Regions from separate parts of the Kitasatospora sp. NPDC090091 genome, predicted to be linked through region 1. Evidence: riboswitches for the same ligand, from Rfam matches in the RefSeq annotation. Region 1 holds a riboswitch; the other holds the start of a gene.
What was found. A riboswitch is a leader RNA that binds a small molecule or an ion and turns the genes downstream of it on or off. The one in region 1 is predicted to bind S-adenosylmethionine.

Region 1 (9,509 bases):
GCCCGGGCCCGGGCCAATCTCGCCACCGAGCTCGCCACGCTGGAGGGTTAGCGCCTCACGCGGACGGCCCCGGGCGTACCGGCCTCATGCGGACGGGCCCCGCGGGTGACCTCACGCGGACGGGCCCGGGCGTACCGGCCTCACGCCTTCGGGCCCGGGCAGGCGCGCCCTCAGGCGAGCTGCCCGACGGGCGCCACCACCGCGCCCTCCTTGCCGCAGACCCAGTGCGGGTCCGGCCCCAGCTCGGGCTCCACGCTGAGCGCGTGCGGATCCCCGTCCGCCGCGCACGCGGTGCAGAGCGGCCAGCGGCCGTACGCCTCCAGCAGCGCGTCCTGGACGTCCTGGGCGACCAGCCCGAGCACGTACTCGGTGCCGTCCGGCCACTGCTCCAGCCACCAGCGCCGGTGCGTCACCGCCTTCTCGACCAGCGACACCACGGCGGCGTCCGCCACGTCCCGGGCGGTCAGGTCGGCCAGGATCAGTGCCCGCGCGCTGTGCAGCGCGGTCTCGATGTCATCTGCGGAAGCCATCCGTCCATTCTCCCAGAGAACGCCGCACGGGCGGCTCCCCGAGGGGAACCGCCCGTGCGATCGAAGACTTGACCGATCCGGCGAGGGATCAGAAGTCCATGTCACCGCCCGGCATGCCGCCGCCGGCGGCCGCAGCGGCCTTCTCCGGCTTGTCGGCGATGACGGCCTCGGTGGTGAGGAACAGCGCCGCGATGGAGGCGGCGTTCTGCAGCGCGGAGCGGGTGACCTTGGCCGGGTCGATGATGCCCTCGGCGACCAGGTCGACGTACTCGTTGGTGGCCGCGTTCAGGCCGTGACCGGCGGGGAGGTTACGCACCTTCTCCACCACGACGCCGCCCTCAAGGCCGGCGTTGGTCGCGATCTGCTTGATCGGGGCCTCCAGCGCGACCTTGACGATGTTGGCACCGGTGGCCTCGTCGCCGTCCAGCTCCAGCTTGTCGAAGGCGACACCGGCCTGCAGCAGGGCGACGCCGCCACCGGCGACGATGCCCTCCTCGACGGCGGCCTTGGCGTTGCGGACGGCGTCCTCGATGCGGTGCTTGCGCTCCTTGAGCTCCACCTCGGTGGCCGCGCCGGCCTTGATGACGGCCACGCCGCCGGCCAGCTTGGCGAGGCGCTCCTGGAGCTTCTCGCGGTCGTAGTCCGAGTCGCTGTTCTCGATCTCGGCGCGGATCTGGTTCACGCGGCCCGCGACCTGCTCGCTGTCGCCGCCACCGTCGACGATGGTGGTCTCGTCCTTGGTGATGACCACCTTGCGGGCGGTGCCCAGCAGGTCGATGCCGGCGTTCTCCAGCTTGAGGCCGACCTCCTCGGAGATCACGGTGCCACCGGTGAGGATGGCGATGTCGCCGAGCATGGCCTTGCGGCGGTCGCCGAAGCCCGGGGCCTTGACGGCGACGGACTTGAAGGTGCCGCGGATCTTGTTCACGACCAGGGTCGACAGGGCCTCGCCCTCGACGTCCTCGGCGATGATGACGAGCGGCTTGCCGCTCTGCATGACCTTCTCCAGCAGCGGGAGCAGGTCCTTGACCGAGCCGATCTTGGAGTTGGCGATGAGGATGTACGGGTCCTCGAACGTCGCCTCCATCCGCTCCAGGTCGGTGGCGAAGTAGGCCGAGATGTAGCCCTTGTCGAAGCGCATGCCCTCGGTGAGCTCCAGCTCCAGACCGAAGGTGTTGCTCTCCTCGACGGTGATGACGCCTTCCTTGCCGACCTTGTCCATGGCCTCGGCGATGAGCTCGCCGATCTGGGTGTCGGCGGCCGAGATGGAGGCGGTGGAGGCGATCTGCTCCTTGGTCTCCACGTCCTTGGCCTGGGCCAGCAGCTGGTCGGAGACGGCGGCGACGGCCTTCTCGATACCGCGCTTCAGGGCCATCGGGTTGGCGCCGGCGGCGACGTTGCGCAGACCCTCGCGGACGAGCGCCTGGGCCAGCACGGTGGCGGTGGTGGTGCCGTCACCCGCGACGTCGTCGGTCTTCTTGGCGACCTCCTTGACGAGCTCCGCGCCGATCTTCTCGTAGGGGTCCTCGAGCTCGATCTCCTTGGCGATGGAGACACCGTCGTTGGTGATCGTGGGGGCGCCCCACTTCTTCTCCAGCACGACGTTGCGGCCCTTGGGGCCGAGCGTGACCTTCACTGCGTCGGCGAGCTGGTTCATGCCACGCTCAAGGCCGCGGCGAGCTTCCTCATCAAAGGCGATGATCTTGGCCATCAGAAGTGGTCCTCCGGGACACGGTCGACTGCTCGGACCAAGGGGTGCCCGCGACGGACGGCCCTGGTGTGCGGGGGTCCTTTCCCCTACCGCTCCCGGGGGCCTCACCGACCCGGTCCGCTGTCACTCTCACGCTGTGAGTGCTAACGCCAATGATTAGCACTCCGGGTAGGCGAGTGCAAGCCCAATCGCCAACCCGCGAGCCGCGCCGCACCCCCGCGCCGGGCCTCACCGGGCCCCGTGGCCGGGCCTCACCGGGCCCCGCGGCCGGGCCCGCGCCGCGCCCCGCACACGGCGGCGGGCCCGCACGACGCGTGTCGTGCGGGCCCGCCGCGAAGCAAGAGGTGCACCAGCCGATGGGCCGAGCCGAACTCCTGGGTGTCGGAAAGGTCAGACCGCCGCGCGGACCATGTCCGCCTGCGGGCCCTTCTGCCCCTGAGAGATCTCGAACTCGACCCGCTGGCCCTCCTCAAGGGTGCGGTAGCCGTCCATCTGGATCGCGCTGTAGTGGACGAAGACGTCCGCACCACCGTCGACCGCGATGAAGCCGTAACCCTTCTCCGCGTTGAACCACTTGACGGTGCCCTGAGCCATTCCGAACTCCCCTAGTGCTGTGCTGGCCCTTCACGCGCCCGCGGGTCTGCGGGTGCGGGTCTGGTTGAGGCCGGCCCGGGGAACCCCCCCTGGGCACAGCCGTGCACGCCGCAATCCCCGCCGAGACCACCGGACGGCGTCCGGTGTACGGGCGATTGCGTCGACCGCGGCTGAATGTATCCGGATCGACGCCCTCTGCAACAGGCCCAATCGCCGGGAATTCACCGGGCCCGCCAAGGGGCAGATCCGACGGAATCGGAAGGAACGCCGCAATTCACGCCGGACATAGCGGACGGATTACCCAAATCCCCTCAAGAATTCTGACATCGGCCTGACATGTTTCACGGCCGTGGAGCGGCCGGCGGTCTCGGCGGCCGGACGGGGAACGGCGGTGCGGGCGCGGACGGATTCGACCACCGGTACGAGGGGGAGGGGAGCCCCGTTCCCGGTCGAGCCACACTCTACTCCGACTGGGAGTGCAAATATTCCCGCCAAAATACGACCGGCCACCCCGGGTCGGAATTCCGTCCCGGGGCGGCCGACTCGGCAGTCGGACGGCTCAGCAGCCGCCGGCCACCGCCGGAATGATCGAGACGCTCGCGCCGTCCTTGATCTCGGTGGCCAGACCCTCCGCGAACCGAACGTCGTCGTCGTTGACGTAGACGTTGACGAAACGGCGCAGCTTGCCGGTGTCGTCCAGAATGCGCGCGGCGATCCCGGCGTGGTTCCGGTCCAGGTCGGCGATGACGTCGCCCAGGGTGGCGCCCTCGGCGCTCACCTCGGCGGCGCCGCCGGTGTAGGTGCGCAGGATGGTCGGGATGCGGACGTTGGCGCTCATGGGGGGCTTCTCCTAGCTGGGGGTGGGTCAGGCGGAGGCGAGGCCGGCGTCGCGGAACGAGGCCAGCGTCGGGCGGATGACGGCGGTCATCCCGGCGTCGGAGACGGCGTCCAGCGTCTTCAGGCCGTCGCCGGTGTTGATCGCGACGGTCTCCTTGGCCGGGTCCAGCTGTCCGGTCTCGACCAGCTTCTTCAGCACGCCGACGGTGACGCCGCCGGCCGTCTCGGCGAAGATGCCCTCGGTGCGGGCCAGCAGCTTGATCGCGGCCACCACCTCGGCGTCCGTCACGTCCTCGACCGCACCGCCGGTGCGCCGGGCGATGTCCAGCACGTACGGGCCGTCGGCCGGGTTGCCGATCGCCAGCGACTTGGCGATGGTGTCCGGCTTGACCGGGCGGATCACGTCGTGGCCGGCCTTGAACGCCGCCGACACCGGCGAGCAGCCCTCGGCCTGGGCGCCGAAGATCTTGTACGGCCGGTCCTCGACCAGGCCGAGCTTCACCAGCTCGCGCAGCCCCTTGTCGATCTTCGTCAGCTGGGAGCCCGAGGCGATCGGGATGACGATCTGCTCCGGCAGGCGCCAGCCCAGCTGCTCGCAGATCTCGTACGCCAGCGTCTTGGAGCCCTCGCCGTAGTACGGGCGCAGGTTGACGTTGACGAAGCCCCAGCCCTCGCCGGCCGGGTCGCCGATCAGCTCCGAGCAGAAGCGGTTCACGTCGTCGTAGTTGCCCTCGATGCCGACCAGTTCGCCGCCGTACACACCGGCCATGACGACCTTGCCCTGCTCCAGGTCGTGCGGGATGAACACGCAGGACTTGAAGCCCGCCCGGGCGGCCGCGGCGCCCACCGCGCCGGCCAGGTTGCCGGTCGAGGAGCAGGAGAGCGTGGTGAAGCCGAACGCCCGCGCCGCCTCGATCGCGCAGGCGACCACGCGGTCCTTGAACGAGTGGGTCGGGTTGCCGGAGTCGTCCTTGATGTGCAGCTGCGCCGTGAAGCCGAGCTCGCGGCCCAGGTTGTCCGCCTTGACCAGCGGGGTCCAGCCAGGGTTCAGGTTCGGCTTGCCGGCGACGTCGGCCGGCACCGGCAGCAGCGGGGCGTAGCGCCAGATCGAGGCCGGGCCGGACTCGATCCGCTTCCGCAGCGCCTCGGCGCCCTCGCTCCCGAAGTCGTACGCGATCTCCAGCGGCCCGAAGCACTCCAGGCAGGCGAAGCTGGGGCCGAGCGGGAACCGGGTGCCGCACTCGCGACAGGACAGCGCGGCGGCGGGGCCGAGGTCAACGGTGCTGACGGGTGCGGCAGTGTCGATAGCCATGGTGGCGGAGGCCTCTCTCCTCATCTTCCCCGCGGCGCGGTTGCGCCACAGGCCGGAATTGGCACCTGTCCCGCCGGGGCCTGTAACGACAGCCGCGCGAGAAGGTTGCCGGGACGTCAACGGGCCGTTCCCTCAGTCCCTCTGGATGAGCTCTGTGAAGTTGTTGGTCCTGCTCAGCGGCGACCCCGGCGTGCGAAGGTCCGACCGCTGTACGAAGACTGTATCCGAAGGCGTGAAGCTTGAACGGGACCGTCCGCCACGCGAGATGGCCCGTTCCACCCGACCGTTCCACCCAGCTGTTCCACCTGATCCGCCCCACCCGACCGCTCCAACCGACCCGCTCCACCCGAACCCCGCCGAGGAGAGACCCGTGCCCGCCGACCCGACACCCGAGCTCGTCCCGCAGGCGGCGTCCTGGCTGCGCCGGCGCTCGTGGAGCGCGGCCGACCGTCCGGTGCGCACCCTGCTGGAGGCCAAGCGGGCCGCCGGCCGTGCGGGCAGCGTCAGCGTCGTCCTGCCCGCGCTGGACGAGGAGGCCACGGTCGGCGACATCGTCCGCACGGTCCGCCGGGAGCTGATGGAGCGCCTGCCGCTGGTCGACGAGCTCGTCGTGGTCGACTCCGGCTCCGCCGACGGCACCGCCGCCGTGGCCGCCGCCGCGGGCGCCCGGGTGGTCCACCGGGACGAGATCCTCCCCCGGCTGCCCGCCGCCCCCGGCAAGGGCGAGGTGCTCTGGCGCTCGCTGCTGGTCACCCGCGGCGAGATCGTCTGCTTCATCGACGCGGACCTGCGCGAGTTCGACCCGGCCTTCGTCTCCGGCATCGTCGGACCGCTGCTCACCGACCCCGGCATCCAGCTGGTCAAGGCCATGTACGACCGGCCGCTCGAAGTGACGCCGAGCGACTCCGCCGCGGGGGACGCCGCGGTGGTCCCGTCCGGCGGCGGCCGGGTCACCGAACTGGTCGCCCGCCCCCTGCTGAACCTGCACTGGCCGGAACTCGCCGGTTTCGTCCAGCCGCTCGGCGGCGAGTACGCGGCCCGCCGCTCGCTGCTCGAACGCCTGCCCTTCCCCACCGGCTACGGCGTCGAGCTGGGCCTGCTGGTCGACGCACTGGAGACCGTCGGCCTGGACGCGCTGGCCCAGGTGGACGTCGGGGTGCGCCACCACCGCCACCAGGACGGCCAGGCCCTCGGCCGGATGGCCGCCACCATCTACCGCACGGCACTCGAACGGCTGGACCGGACGCACCGGCTCAAGGCCTCCGCCGATCTGGTGCACCCGCTGCTCACCCAGTTCACCCGCGATCCGGAGACCAGGGAGTTCACCGCGCACACCCACCCGGTGACGGCCCTGGAGCGGCCCCCGATGCACACCGTCCCCGAGTACGCGGGCCGCCACCCGGCCCGCTGAGGGGTTTGCGGCCCCGGGCCCCCGGCAACCTACCCATCATGGGCGATCTCACGACCGAGCGTTCGAATTCGACCGGCACCGCCCCGGTCCTGGTGGCATCCAACCGGGGACCGGTGTCGTTCAGCACGGCGGAGGACGGCACGCTGGCCCTCCGCCGGGGCGGCGGGGGCCTGGTCTCCGGGCTCTCCGCGATCGGCGACCCCGACGCCGTCTGGGTCTGCGCGGCCCTCGGCGACGCGGACCGCCGGGCCGCCCGGGAGGCCCCGGACGGCCGCCTCGACCGGGCCGGCCACGATGTCGGCGGGCAGGCCGTCCGGATGCTGGACATAGACCCGGAGACCTTCGCCCGCGCCTACAACGGCGTGGCCAACTCGACCCTCTGGTTCGTCCACCACCTGCTGTACGCCACCCCCACGGCCCCCGCCTTCGACGCCGGCTTCCGCACCGAGTGGCAGGCGTACACCGCCTACAACGCCGCCTTCGCCGAGGCGCTGGCGGCCGAGGCCGCCCCCGGAGCGGCCGTCCTGGTGCAGGACTACCACCTCTCGCTGGCCCCCGCGCTGCTCCGCGCCGCCCGGCCGGACCTGCGGATCGGCCACTTCTCGCACACCCCGTGGGCCCCGCCCGAGTACTTCCGGCTGCTGCCCGACGACGTCGCCGAGGCCGTGCTCACCGGCATCCTCGGCGCCGACCGGGCCGGCTTCCTGACCCGCCGCTGGGCACTCGCCTTCGCCGAGTGCTGCGCCGCCGTGCTCGGCGCCGAGGTCGACCGGGAGGCCCTCACCGTCACCCACGCGGGCCGCACCACCCGCCTCGGCGTCCACGGCCTCGGGGCCGACGCCGACTTCCTGCGCGAGCGCGCCCACCGCCCGGACGTCGAGGAGCGGCTCGCCGCGCTGCGCGAGGCCGTCGGCGACCGCCGCACCGTCGTCCGGGTCGACCGCACCGAGCTGAGCAAGAACATCGTCCGCGGCTTCCAGGCCTACCGGCACCTGCTCCGCACCCGCCCGGAGTGGCACGACCGCGTCGTCCACATCGCCTTCGCCTACCCCTCGCGGACCGACCTCGCCGAGTACCGCGACTACACCGCGCGGGTCCGGGAGCTGGCCGCGGAGATCAACGCCGAGTTCGGCACGGACTCCTGGCAGCCACTGATCCTGCACGTCAACGACGACTTCCCGCGGTCGCTCGCCGCCTACCGGCTGGCCGACGTCGCCCTGGTCAACCCGATCCGCGACGGCATGAACCTGGTCGCCAAGGAGGTGCCGGTGGTCTCCGATCGGGGCTGCGCGCTCGTCCTCTCGCGCGAGGCCGGCGCCCACGCCGAGCTCGGCGAGGACGCGCTGAGCGTCAACCCCTACGACGTGATCGCCACCGCGGACGCGCTGCACGCCGGGCTCACCATGGCCGCCGACGAGCGCGCCGACCGCACCAAGCGGCTCGCCGCCGCGGCCACCGCGCTGCCGCCGCAGCAGTGGTTCCTCGACCAGCTGGACGCGCTGCGCTGACCGCCCGCCCGGGGCGGAGCGGCGCTCAGCATCAGGGCCTGACCTGTGGCGCGGCCCCGGCCTGATTCACAAGTCAGGCCTGGGCCCCGAGGACCGCCCCGAGCGCCGTCAGCAGCTCGACCACGCCGGCCGGGCCCGCCACCACCAGGTCGGCCCGGTCGGCGAGCTCCTTCACCGGCGCGTCGCCCACCGTGCCGCTGCAGACCAGCAGCCCCGCGACGCCCTCGCCGCGCAGCCGCTCCACCGCGTCGAAGGCCGCCAGGTCGCCCAGGTCGTCCCCCGCGTACAGCACCGAGCGCGCCCCGCGCTCGCGCAGGTAGCCGGTCAGCGCGGCCCCCTTGTCGACCCCCGGCGGACGCAGCTCCAGCACCAGCCGTCCCGGCTCCACCACCAGCCCGTGGGCCTCGGCCAGCGCCCCGACCGGCGCACGCAGCAGCGCCAGCGTCTCCTCGGGTGCCTCTGTGCGCCGGGTGTGCACCGCCAGCGACCGCCCCTTGTCCTCGACCCACGTCCCGGCCGGCGCCCCTGACTCCGCCAGCACCCCGGCCAGCTCGGCCCGTGCCCGCTCCACCCCCGGGTGCGCCGGCGGCGAGGTCAGCTCCCCCGCCTCCCAGCGCTCGGCGCCGTAGTGGCCGAGCACCACCACGCCGGTGAGGGCGTCCAGGCCGCCGTACTCCACCGCCAGCGCGGCCGGCCGGCCGGTCACCACCACGATCGACCCGACCCGCGGTGCCAGGGCGGCCAGCGCCCCGGCCGCGTCCGGATGCGCCCGTGCGGACGCGGGGTCGGCCACGATCGGCGCCAGCGTCCCGTCGAAGTCCAGTGCGACCACCGCGTCCCGCGGCGCCCGGAGGATCTCCGCCAGGCCCGCGCGCCCGGCATCCGTGGTCGGCGGCACACTCTGCTCAAGGCCCATGCCCGGACCCTACCCACGCGGCCCCGGCCGGACTCCCGCTACCGGGCGGCCCGGCGGGCGTCCCGGATCCGGCGCAGCCGGTTCACCAGGACCGGAGCGTGCGCCAGCGCCTCCGGCCGGTCCAGCAGTGCGTTCAGCAGCTGGTAGTACCGGGTGCTGGAGAGACCCAGCTCCTCCCGGATGGCCCGCTCCTTCGCTCCGGCCGTCCGCCACTGGCGGCCTTCGAGCTCCAGTACCGCCAAGTCACGCTCACCGAGTCCACCCGTGCCGGCCACGAGCCACACCTCCGCCCACCACTACGGAGTGTCATTCTGCCCCGCGGACCCGACACACTCTGCGCCCCGCGGCCGGGGGCGTCCCCGGATAGCGTCGACCCCATGACCGCCACGACGCCCAGCTTCGCCCTGCACATCCCCGCCGCCGAGCTCGAACCCGACCCGCTCGACCCGGCCCAGATCGTCTCCGGCACCCCCGAGGTCTCCGGCCGCGTGCTCTCCGAGTCCGCCGACGGCCGCCAGCTCCGCGGGATCTGGCAGATCACCCCGGGCGTGGTCACCGACGTGGAGGCCGACGAGATGTTCGTGGTGCTGAGCGGCCGGGCCACCATCGAGATCGAGGACGGCCCGACGCTCCACGTCGGCCCGGGCGACTGCGGCGTCCTGCGCGCCGGGGACCGCACCACCTGGACGG
Region 2 (9,509 bases), on a different contig from region 1:
GCGCAGCGACTGCGGCAGCTCACCGGGGGGCAGCCCGCCGAGCGCGTCGGCGGCCAGCCCGACCACCCGGCGGCGCACGCCCTCGGGCAGCGGCCGGTCGAGCTGCTCGGCGGCGCGGCCTGCCGCCGGCTCCTCGCCGGGCTCCTCACCGGCGGCCGGGTCGGCCGGGGCCGCGGTTGCGGACGGGGCGGCCTCGGTCTCGGCCGCGTCCGGGGCCTGCGCGTCCACAGCGGGCTGCCGCCGCTGCGGCCCCGCGGGCTCGTTCGCTGCGTCCACCACGTCCTCGGCTCCGATCCTGGTCCAGCGGGTACGGCCGACCGCGGCCGTCCCTGTCGTCACGCTCCGTGCGCTCCGCCTGTCATTGTCCCGTGCGGTGGGCGGCCCTGCCGCCCACCGCCCACCGCACGGCCCGGCATCAGCCCTGCTCGGCGCCCTCGGCCGGCGCCGCGTCCTCGGCGCCGGGGCGGGCCACCAGCTCGACCTGGTCCACCGCGTTGCACCAGCGGCAGCGCACCGACTCGACGGTCTCGCTGTGCACCTCGGTCTCCTCCACCTTGGACTCGCCGGCCAGGTCGAAGTGGAGGAACTCGGTGACCCGCAGGGACCGGGTCACGTCGAAGCGGGTGAGGTTGCCGCAGAGCGTGCAGCGCCAACGGGTCTCGGGCGTCAGAGCGGGGACGGTCATCGGGGATCCTCTCGGTGGTCCCTGGGTGGGCTCAGGCGCTCCCCCCGGAGCCCCGGCATCGGCGGCGGGAGGCGGGAATGCCCGCCCCAAGCCTATTGCCTGGGGCAACCACCGCGGCCACCGGTCAGGGCGTTCCGCAGTTAGCCCACCTGCCGCACGCCCGGTGTCACCGGTGCCCCGCGGAGGGATGCTTGGCCGCATGGCGATCCCGGTCCTCGACCACACCGGTGCGCGGGGCGGTCGCCCGGCCGCGGCCGTCCCGGCCGTCAGTTACGCCCTGATCGCGCTCAACACCCTGGTCTTCCTGCTCGGCCCGGCTGCCGGCATCAACCCCCTCTACGGCCGCGGGCAGGCGCGGGTCTGCGCCGAGCAGCGGTACGAGCAGCGCTGGGGGGCCGTCCCCGCCGAGCTGCTGGCCGGCCGGCCGCTGACCGCCGAACAGCTGGCGCAGGCCCCCGACCCGGTGCCCGGTTGCCCGGCCGCCCCGACGCCGGGCAAGCACCCGGCGCTCTCGGTGCTCAGCGCGCTCTTCCTGCACGCCGGCTGGCTGCACCTGCTGGGCAACCTGCTCTTCCTCCACGTCTTCGGCCCCAGCGTCGAGGAGCGGTTCGGCCGGGCCCGGTTCGCCCTCTTCTACCTGGCGGCCGGCTCGCTGGCGACGTACGGGTTCGCGCTGGCCGAGGCGCACGCCCCGGACTCCACCCGGGTGCTGATCGGCGCCTCGGGGGCGATCTCGGCCGTACTCGGCGCCTACCTGCGGCTGCACCCGCGGGCCCGGGTCACCACGCTCGTCCCGCTGCTGCTCTTCCTTCCGCTGCGATTCCCGGCCTGGCTGGTGCTCGGGCTCTGGTTCGCCCTCCAGTGGTGGTCGGTGCACTCGGCCGGGCCCGGGGTCGCCTACCTGGTGCACGTGATCGGCTTCGCGGCCGGCTTCCTCTACGCCTGCACGCTCGCCACCCGTCCCCCGCGACGCCCCGGCTGACGCCCGATACCCTGGCGGCACCTCACAAAGGAGCCGGAACAGTGATCACCGCCATCGTCCTGATCAAGACCAGCGTCGACCGCATCCCGGAGATCGCCGAGGCGATCGCGGCCATCGAGGGCGTCAGTGAGGTCTACTCGGTCACCGGCGGCTACGACCTGGTGGCGATGGTGCGGGTGCGCCACCACGACGACCTGGCGGAGGTCATCCCCGGCCGGCTGAACAAGGTCCCGGGCGTGGCCCACACCGAGACCCAGATCGCCTTCCGCACCTACTCCCAGCACGACCTGGAAGCCGCCTTCGCGCTCGGCCTGGACGAGTAGCAGCCCGCCCGGAGCCCCGCAGCGGCCGGCTCAGCCCGCGCGCCGGCCCCGGTCGACCTGCACCGCCGCGACGCAGCGGCCGCCCTCGTTGCGGTAGGTCCACGCCGCGCCGTCCGTGACCAGCTCGCGGACGGCGGTGAGGAACCGCTCGACGTGCTCGTCCGGGGTTCCGGCGCCGAAGCTGACCCGGATCGCGTTCAGGCTCCGCTCGCCCGGCAGCGACGGCTCGGGGGCACCGCACTCCGACGGTGCCACGTCCTCGTCACCGAGCAGCGTGCGCACCAGCGGGTGCGCACAGAAGAGGCCGTCGCGCACCCCGATGCCGTACTCGGCGGAGAGCGCGGCCGAGAAGTGCGAGCTGTTCCAGCCCTCCACCACGAAGGAGAGGACGCCCACCCGCGCGGAGCCGGCGCCGAACAGGTTCAGCACCTTCACCTGCGGGATCTCGGCCAGGCCGGCCGTGAGCCGGGCGACCAGCTGCTGCTCGCGGGCCTCCAGCGCGTCCCAGCCGGCCTCGGTGAGCGCCCGGCAGGCCGAGGCGATCGCGTAGGCGCCGATCACGTTCGGCGAGCCGGCCTCGTGCCGGGCCGGGCCGGTGTGCCACTGCACGGCGACCGAACCGTCCGCCTCCCGGGCGACCGTCCGGGTCGCGCCGCCGCCGGCCAGGTAGGGGTCGGCCGCGTCCAGCCAGTCGGCGCGGCCGGCCAGCACCCCGGCGCCGAACGGCGCGTAGATCTTGTGGCCGGAGAAGGCGATCCAGTCCACGTCCAGCTCCCGGACCGAGACCCGGTGGTGCGGGGCGAGCTGGGCGGCGTCCAGCACCACCCGGGCGCCGTGCCGATGGGCGGTCCGGGTCAGTTCGGCGACCGGCCAGAGCTCGCCGGTGACGTTGGAGGCCCCGGTGACGCAGAGCAGCTTGGGCCCCTCGGGCGCCGCGGCCAGCGCGGCGTCCAGGGCGGCGACCGCCTCGGCCCGCGAGCGCGGGGCGCGCAGGTAGGTGACGGCCAGCCCGGCGTGGGCCCAGGGCAGCAGTGAGGCGTGGTGCTCGGTCTCGAAGGCGAAGACCCGGGTGCCCGCCGGGACGGCGCCGGCCAGCAGGTTGAGCGAGTCGGTGGTGGCCCGGGTGAAGACCACCTGGTCGCCCTCGCGCAGGTCCAGGAACCCGGCGACGGTGCGGCGGCTCTGCTCGAACAGGTCGGTGGAGAGCTGGGAGAGGTAGCCGGCGCCGCGGTGCACGCTGCCGTAGTACGGGGCGTAGGCGGCGACGTCGTCCCAGACCCGCTGCAGCGCCGGGGAGCTGGCGGCGTAGTCGAGCGCGGCGTACTCGACCTTCGCACCGTCGGCGAGCGGGACCTGCACGTCGCGGCCGAGGACGGCGAGCGGGGCACGGACTTCGGTGGGGAGCAGGGACACGGGTGCACTCCTTCACGGGGTGAGGACCCCGGGGTGCATGTCGTCCGGCGTCCGCGCTTGCCCCGCGGGCGGATCGCCACGGGGCCCGGTCCTCACCCAGGGCACCCCGCCACGGACGGAGGGTTGCCGGACAGCAAGCTGGGGCTTCGCGCTGTCACTCATGACCTGGCCAAGACTCTAGGTCGCGCCCGCCGGGGTGGTCAAACAGCGTTCCGCCATCCGGACAGCACGAGGGGCCCGCGGGAACGCCTCCCCGCGGGCCCCAACTGCCTTCTCACGCCTTGCTGGTGGCCTCCGCCCAGCGCTTCAGCAGATCCTGTGCGGCGCCGGAGTCGATCGCCCGGGCGGCCCGCGCCATGCCCGCCGCGAGCTGGTCGGCGAGCGGCGCGTCGGTGAGGTCCAGCGCCACCAGGGCCGAGGCCGTGTTCAGCAGGACGGCGTCCCGCACCGGCCCCTGCTCACCCGCCAGCAGCCGGCGGGCCACGTCCGCGTTGTACGCCGGGTCGCCGCCGCGCAGCGCCTCGATGCCGACCGGCTCGATGCCGACCGTGCGCGGGTCGAAGGTGGTCTCGGTGACCTCGCCGTCGCGGACGACCCAGACCCGCGAGGTGGTGGTAATGGTCAGCTCGTCCAGGCCGTCGTCGCCGCGGAAGACCAGCGCGCGGGCGCCGCGCCCGGCCAGCACGCCGGCGATCAGCCCGGCCAGCCGGGTGTCGAAGCAGCCGACCGCGTGCGCGGTCACCCGCGCCGGGTTGGTCAGCGGGCCGAGGATGTTGAACGCGGTCGGGACGCCGAGGTCGCGCCGGGCGGTCGCGGCGTGCCGCATCGACGGGTGGAAGCGCGCCGCGGAGCAGAAGGTGAGGCCGACCTCCTCGGCCACCTCGGCCACCCGCCGGGCGGACAGGTCGAGGCTGATGCCGAGCTTCTCCAGGACGTCCGAGGAGCCGCTGGCGGAGCTCGCCGCCCGGTTGCCGTGCTTGACCACCTTCGCGCCGGCCGCGGCGGCCACGATCGCGGACATGGTGGAGATGTTCACCGTCTTGGCCCGGTCGCCGCCGGTGCCCACGATGTCCACGGCCGGGCCGGGGATGGAGAGGGGCTCGGCGTGCGCGTACATCGCGTCCACCAGGCCGGTGACCTCTTCCACCGTCTCGCCCTTGGAGCGGAGCGCCACCATGAAGCCGGCCACCTGGGCCGGGGAGGCCTCGCCGCTCATGATCCGGTCCATCGCCCAGGAGGAGGCGGAGCGGTCGAGGTCCTCGCCCCTCAGCAGTGCCGACAGGACGTCGGGCCAGGTGCGGACCACCTGCACGGGGTCGTTGCCGCCGTTCGCAGGGTTCACGTTCACCATGGCTGACTCCAGCTGTTGTCGGTTCCCGGAAGGGATGTCCGTACGGATGGAGCCAGCCTATCGAGCGGCGGGACGCCGAGGTCCCGCCGCCGGACTTCTTCTCTCGTACTGAGACGGCGCCCGCGGGGCGCGCGCCGGACCGGACCTAGGCGGGCGTCCGCTTCGCCACCCGGGCCCGGAGCAGCGTGGCGGCGGCCTCCGCGAGCGCCACCGGGTCCACCGGCCGGGAGATCGCGGCGTCGGCCCGGCTCCAGGCGGCCAGCCAGGTGTCCTGCGGCCGGCCGATCAGCACCAGCACCGGCGGGCAGCCGTAGATCTCGTCCTTCAGCTGCCGCGCGAGCCCCAGCCCGCCGACCGGCACCGCCTCGCCGTCCAGCACGCAGAGGTCGACGCCCCCCTTCTCCAGTGCCTTCAGAACCGCGGGGTGCGTCGCGCACTCCAGGTACTCCAGCTCCGGAAGGTCCTCGGCGGGCCGGCGGCCGAGGGCCGTCAGCACCTGCTCGCGGGTGTTGCGGTCGTGGCTGTAGACGAGGACGGTCAGCGTCTCGTCGGACTTGTACGCCATGGGCCCTGCTCCCTCACGTGTGATCCGGACCACGTTCACCTCACTCCGGATGCTACTCCCGATCACCCTCCGCCGAGGCCGTCCCGCACGATCCCCTCAAGCCGCCGCGCCCCCGGCTCACCCTCCCGGAGGACGGCCCGTCACCCCCGCGCACGCAGTCCACCCGTACGGCCGACCGCGGGTCCGCTCCCCTTACTTCCCGGGCCCACCGCAGCGGTGCAGCGACACGCCGGGCAAGGGGGTCGAAGGGGCCTGCGAAGAACCGTCAGAAAAGGGACACGCCGCTGCTCAGTCCCTGTCCGGACGCCCCGTCCGGCGCCACCGGGGCATACCGCACGCACCGGACACTCCGAGGGAGACCCCCCGGCGTGAAGACGGAATAAGGGACCGACATAATGTCCGTCGTGGCGACAGCAACAGCAGTAGAAACCGGGCACGCGCACGGATCGGTCAACCGGCCGAACATGGTCAGCGTCGGAACGATCGTCTGGCTCAGTTCCGAGTTGATGTTCTTCGCGGCCCTCTTCGCGATGTACTTCACGCTCCGCTCCGTCAAGGGAGCCGAGTTCTGGACCGAGAAGGCGCACGCCCTCAACGTGCCCTTCTCCTCGGTCAACACCACGATCCTGGTGCTCTCCTCGCTGACCTGCCAGCTCGGCGTCTTCGCTGCCGAGCGCGGGGACGTGAAGAAGCTCCGCTCGTGGTTCGTCATCACCTTCGTGATGGGCGCGATCTTCATCGGCGGCCAGGTCTTCGAGTACACCGAGCTGGTCAAGAAGGACGGTCTCTCGCTGTCCTCCGACCCGTACGGCACGGTGTTCTACCTGACCACCGGCTTCCACGGTCTGCACGTGACGGGTGGTCTGATCGCCTTCCTGCTGGTCCTGGGACGGACGTACGCAGCCAAGCGGTTCACGCACGAGCAGGCCACCGCCGCCATCGTGGTGTCGTACTACTGGCACTTCGTCGACGTCGTGTGGATCGGCCTGTTCGCGACCATCTACCTGATCAAGTAACCAGCTGATCAGGTCGCTGGCCACCGGCGCACGGCCCCGCCCTCACCGGCGACGGGCCGCTTCGTCCGGTGCCGACGCTCCCACCGACCGACCGCGCGCGCAGCCCTAGAGAGGCAGCCTCGTGCCGGCCAGACCGGCCGCCGGGTGCACCCACCAGTCGACCAGATCCTGACACCGGGGTTATTCCGTGAAAAAGCTCTCCGCACGACGGCGCCACCCATTGGCGGCGCTGGTCGTCCTACTTCTCGCCCTGGCGGCAACCGGGGGGCTGTACGCCGCGTTCGCGCCCGCCGACAAGGCGCAGGCCGACGTCGCCGCGCAGTCGCTCGCGATCGATGAGGGCAAGAAGCTCTTCGCCGTGGGCTGCTCCTCCTGCCACGGCCTGAACGGCCAGGGCAGCAGCGACGGTCCCAGCCTGGTCGGCGTCGGCTCCGCCGCGGTCGACTTCCAGGTCGGCACCGGTCGCATGCCGGCCCAGCAGCCCGGCGCCCAGGTGCCGCGCAAGAAGACCATCTACTCGCAGGCGGAGATCGACCAGCTCGCCGCCTTCGTGTCCTCGCTCGGCCCCGGCCCGGTGACGCCGACCGAGGAGCAGTTCACCTCGACCAACCCCGAGGACATCTCCAAGGGTGGCGAGCTGTTCCGCACCAACTGCGCCCAGTGCCACAACTTCGCCGGCCAGGGCGGTGCCCTGACCAAGGGCAAGTACGCCCCGTCGCTGGAGGGCGTGGACGCCAAGCACATCTACGAGGCCATGCAGACCGGCCCGCAGAACATGCCGTCGTTCCCGGACACCACCATGCCCGAGGAGCAGAAGAAGCAGATCGTGGCCTTCGTCCGCCACACCACCAACGATGAGCCGAACCCCGGTGGTCTCACGCTCGGCAGCCTCGGTCCGGTGACCGAGGGCCTGTTCGGCTGGATCTTCGGTCTCGGAACGCTCATCGCGGTCGCGATCTGGGTCGCCGCCCACACCACCAAGGCCAAGAAGTCATGAGCCACGACATGTCAGAAGAGAAGCTCCCGGAGTCGCACGGCTCCGCCGGGCACCACGAGGTGGCCGCCCACGGCGACCCGTTCGCCGACCCGGGCCTGCCGGCCCACGAACCGCGTCGCACCGACATCGACGAGCGGGCCGCCAAGCGGGCCGAGCGCCAGGTCTCGCTGATGTTCGTGGTCTCGATGCTCGCCACCATCGGCTTCATCGCGTCGTTCGTCGCCATCGACCCGGACAAGATCATCTACGTCTGGCCGCTGGGCCACATCAGCGAGATGAACTTCGCCCTGGGCATGACCCTCGGCCTGGCCCTGTTCATGATCGGCGCGGGCGCGGTCCACTGGGCCCGCACCCTGATGTCGGACCACGAGCTGCCGGCCGAGCGTCACCCGATCGAGGCCGACGACGAGCTCCGTGCCGACGTCATCGAGCAGTTCAGGACCGGTGCCGCGGAGTCCGGCTTCGGCCGCCGCAAGATGATCCGCAACACCCTCATCGGTTCGATGGCGCTGGTGCCGCTGTCCGGTGTGGTGCTCCTGCGCGACCTGGGCCCGCTGCCCGAGGACAAGCTGGAGCACACCGGCTGGCGCGAGGCCACCGAGGCCAAGCCGCTGCAGCTCATCAACATGAACACCAACCTGCCGATGAAGGCCGAGGACATCATCGTCGGGTCGCTGACCTTCGCGATGCCCGAGGGCCTGCACGTCCACGACGAGGACTTCCAGCAGCAGATCGCCAAGGACGCCCTGATGCTGGTGCGCATCGCGCCGGACGACATCAAGGACGACAAGTCCCGGGACCTGGGCTTCGAGGGCATCCTCGCCTACTCGAAGATCTGCACCCACGTCGGCTGCCCGATCAGCCTCTACGAGCAGCAGACCCACCACGCGCTCTGCCCCTGCCACCAGTCGACCTTCGACCTGGCGGACGGCGCGCGCGTCATCTTCGGCCCGGCCGGCCACCCGCTGCCGCAGCTGAAGATCACCACTGACGAGAAGGGCTTCCTGGTCGCCACCGGCGACTTCGACGAGCCCGTCGGCCCGAGCTACTGGGAGCGTGCTCGATGAGTAGCGCGAGCAGCACCACCTCCGGTGCCGCCAAGCCCGCCAGCACGCGTGCCAATCCCGCCAACAAGTGGGAAGCCGCTGCTGACTGGACGGACGGCCGGCTGGGGATCTACTCCCTCGCCAAGGCCAACCTGCGCAAGATCTTCCCGGACCACTGGTCCTTCATGCTGGGCGAGATCTGCCTCTACACCTTCGTCATCATCATCATGACCGGCGTCTACCTGACGCTGTTCTTCAAGCCCTCCATGGGCGAGGTGATCTACGACGGGTCGTACGTCCCGCTCAAGGGCATCCAGATGTCCGAGGCGTACGCGTCGACCGTCGACATCAGCTTCGAGGTCCGCGGCGGTCTGCTGATCCGCCAGATCCACCACTGGGCCGCCCTGGTCTTCGTGGCCGCGATGCTCGTGCACATGATGCGCGTGTTCTTCACCGGCGCGTTCCGCAAGCCGCGTGAGATCAACTGGGTCTTCGGCTTCCTGCTGCTGGTCCTGGGCATGTTCGACGGCTTCTTCGGCTACTCGCTGCCCGACGACCTGCTCTCCGGCACCGGTATCCGGTTCATGGAGGGCGCCGTCCTGGCGACCCCGCTGGTCGGCACCTACATCCAGATGTTCCTGTTCGGGGGCGAGTTCCCCGGCCACGACATCGTGCCGCGGTTCTTCACCATCCACGTGCTGCTGATCCCCGGCATCATGCTGGGCCTGCTGGTGGCCCACCTGATCCTGGTCTTCTACCACAAGCACACCCAGTGGGCGGGCCCGGGCAAGACCGAGAAGAACGTCGTCGGCATGCCGCTGATGCCGGTCTACATGGCCAAGGCCGGTGGCTTCTTCTTCCTGGTGTTCGGTCTGATCGCGGCCGTCTCGGCGATCGCCTCGATCAACCCGATCTGGGCGTACGGCCCGTACCGTCCGGACCAGGTGTCCACCGACGCCCAGCCCGACTGGTACATGGGCTTCTCCGAGGGCCTGATCCGCGTCATGCCGGGCTGGGAGATCGGCCTGTGGGGCCACACCCTCAACCTGGGTGTCTTCATCCCGCTGATGGTCGTCTTCCCGCTGGTGCTGGTCTCGATCGCGGTCTACCCGTTCATCGAGGGCTGGATCA

Region 2: linked by a shared signal. The riboswitch ahead of ACIPSC_RS00945 (aminotransferase class V-fold PLP-dependent enzyme) and the one ahead of thrC (threonine synthase) in region 1 are both predicted to bind S-adenosylmethionine.

The regions. Positions count from the first base shown of each region.
Region 1 is NZ_JBIVDY010000008.1:76,312-85,820, reverse strand. It holds gene ACIPSC_RS15935 (hypothetical protein) at 1-51, shown strand, start outside; gene ACIPSC_RS15930 (hypothetical protein) at 171-530, opposite strand; gene groL (chaperonin GroEL) at 619-2,241, opposite strand; gene ACIPSC_RS15920 (cold-shock protein) at 2,632-2,835, opposite strand; gene ACIPSC_RS15915 (ubiquitin-like small modifier protein 1) at 3,395-3,673, opposite strand; gene thrC (threonine synthase) at 3,701-4,984, opposite strand; SAM riboswitch class I at 5,002-5,136, opposite strand; gene ACIPSC_RS15905 (glucosyl-3-phosphoglycerate synthase) at 5,355-6,395, shown strand; gene ACIPSC_RS15900 (trehalose-6-phosphate synthase) at 6,434-7,903, shown strand; gene otsB (trehalose-phosphatase) at 7,977-8,819, opposite strand; gene ACIPSC_RS15890 (DUF3263 domain-containing protein) at 8,858-9,103, opposite strand; gene ACIPSC_RS15885 (cupin domain-containing protein) at 9,197-9,509, shown strand, end outside.
Region 2 is NZ_JBIVDY010000001.1:204,554-214,062, reverse strand. It holds gene ACIPSC_RS00965 (NYN domain-containing protein) at 1-279, opposite strand, end outside; gene ACIPSC_RS00960 (hypothetical protein) at 416-685, opposite strand; gene ACIPSC_RS00955 (rhomboid family intramembrane serine protease) at 885-1,667, shown strand; gene ACIPSC_RS00950 (Lrp/AsnC family transcriptional regulator) at 1,709-1,990, shown strand; gene ACIPSC_RS00945 (aminotransferase class V-fold PLP-dependent enzyme) at 2,021-3,403, opposite strand; SAM riboswitch class IV at 3,452-3,569, opposite strand; gene trpD (anthranilate phosphoribosyltransferase) at 3,678-4,754, opposite strand; gene ACIPSC_RS00935 (hypothetical protein) at 4,900-5,319, opposite strand; gene ACIPSC_RS00930 (heme-copper oxidase subunit III) at 5,715-6,335, shown strand; gene ACIPSC_RS00925 (c-type cytochrome) at 6,523-7,332, shown strand; gene ACIPSC_RS00920 (Rieske 2Fe-2S domain-containing protein) at 7,341-8,399, shown strand; gene ACIPSC_RS00915 (cytochrome bc complex cytochrome b subunit) at 8,396-9,509, shown strand, end outside.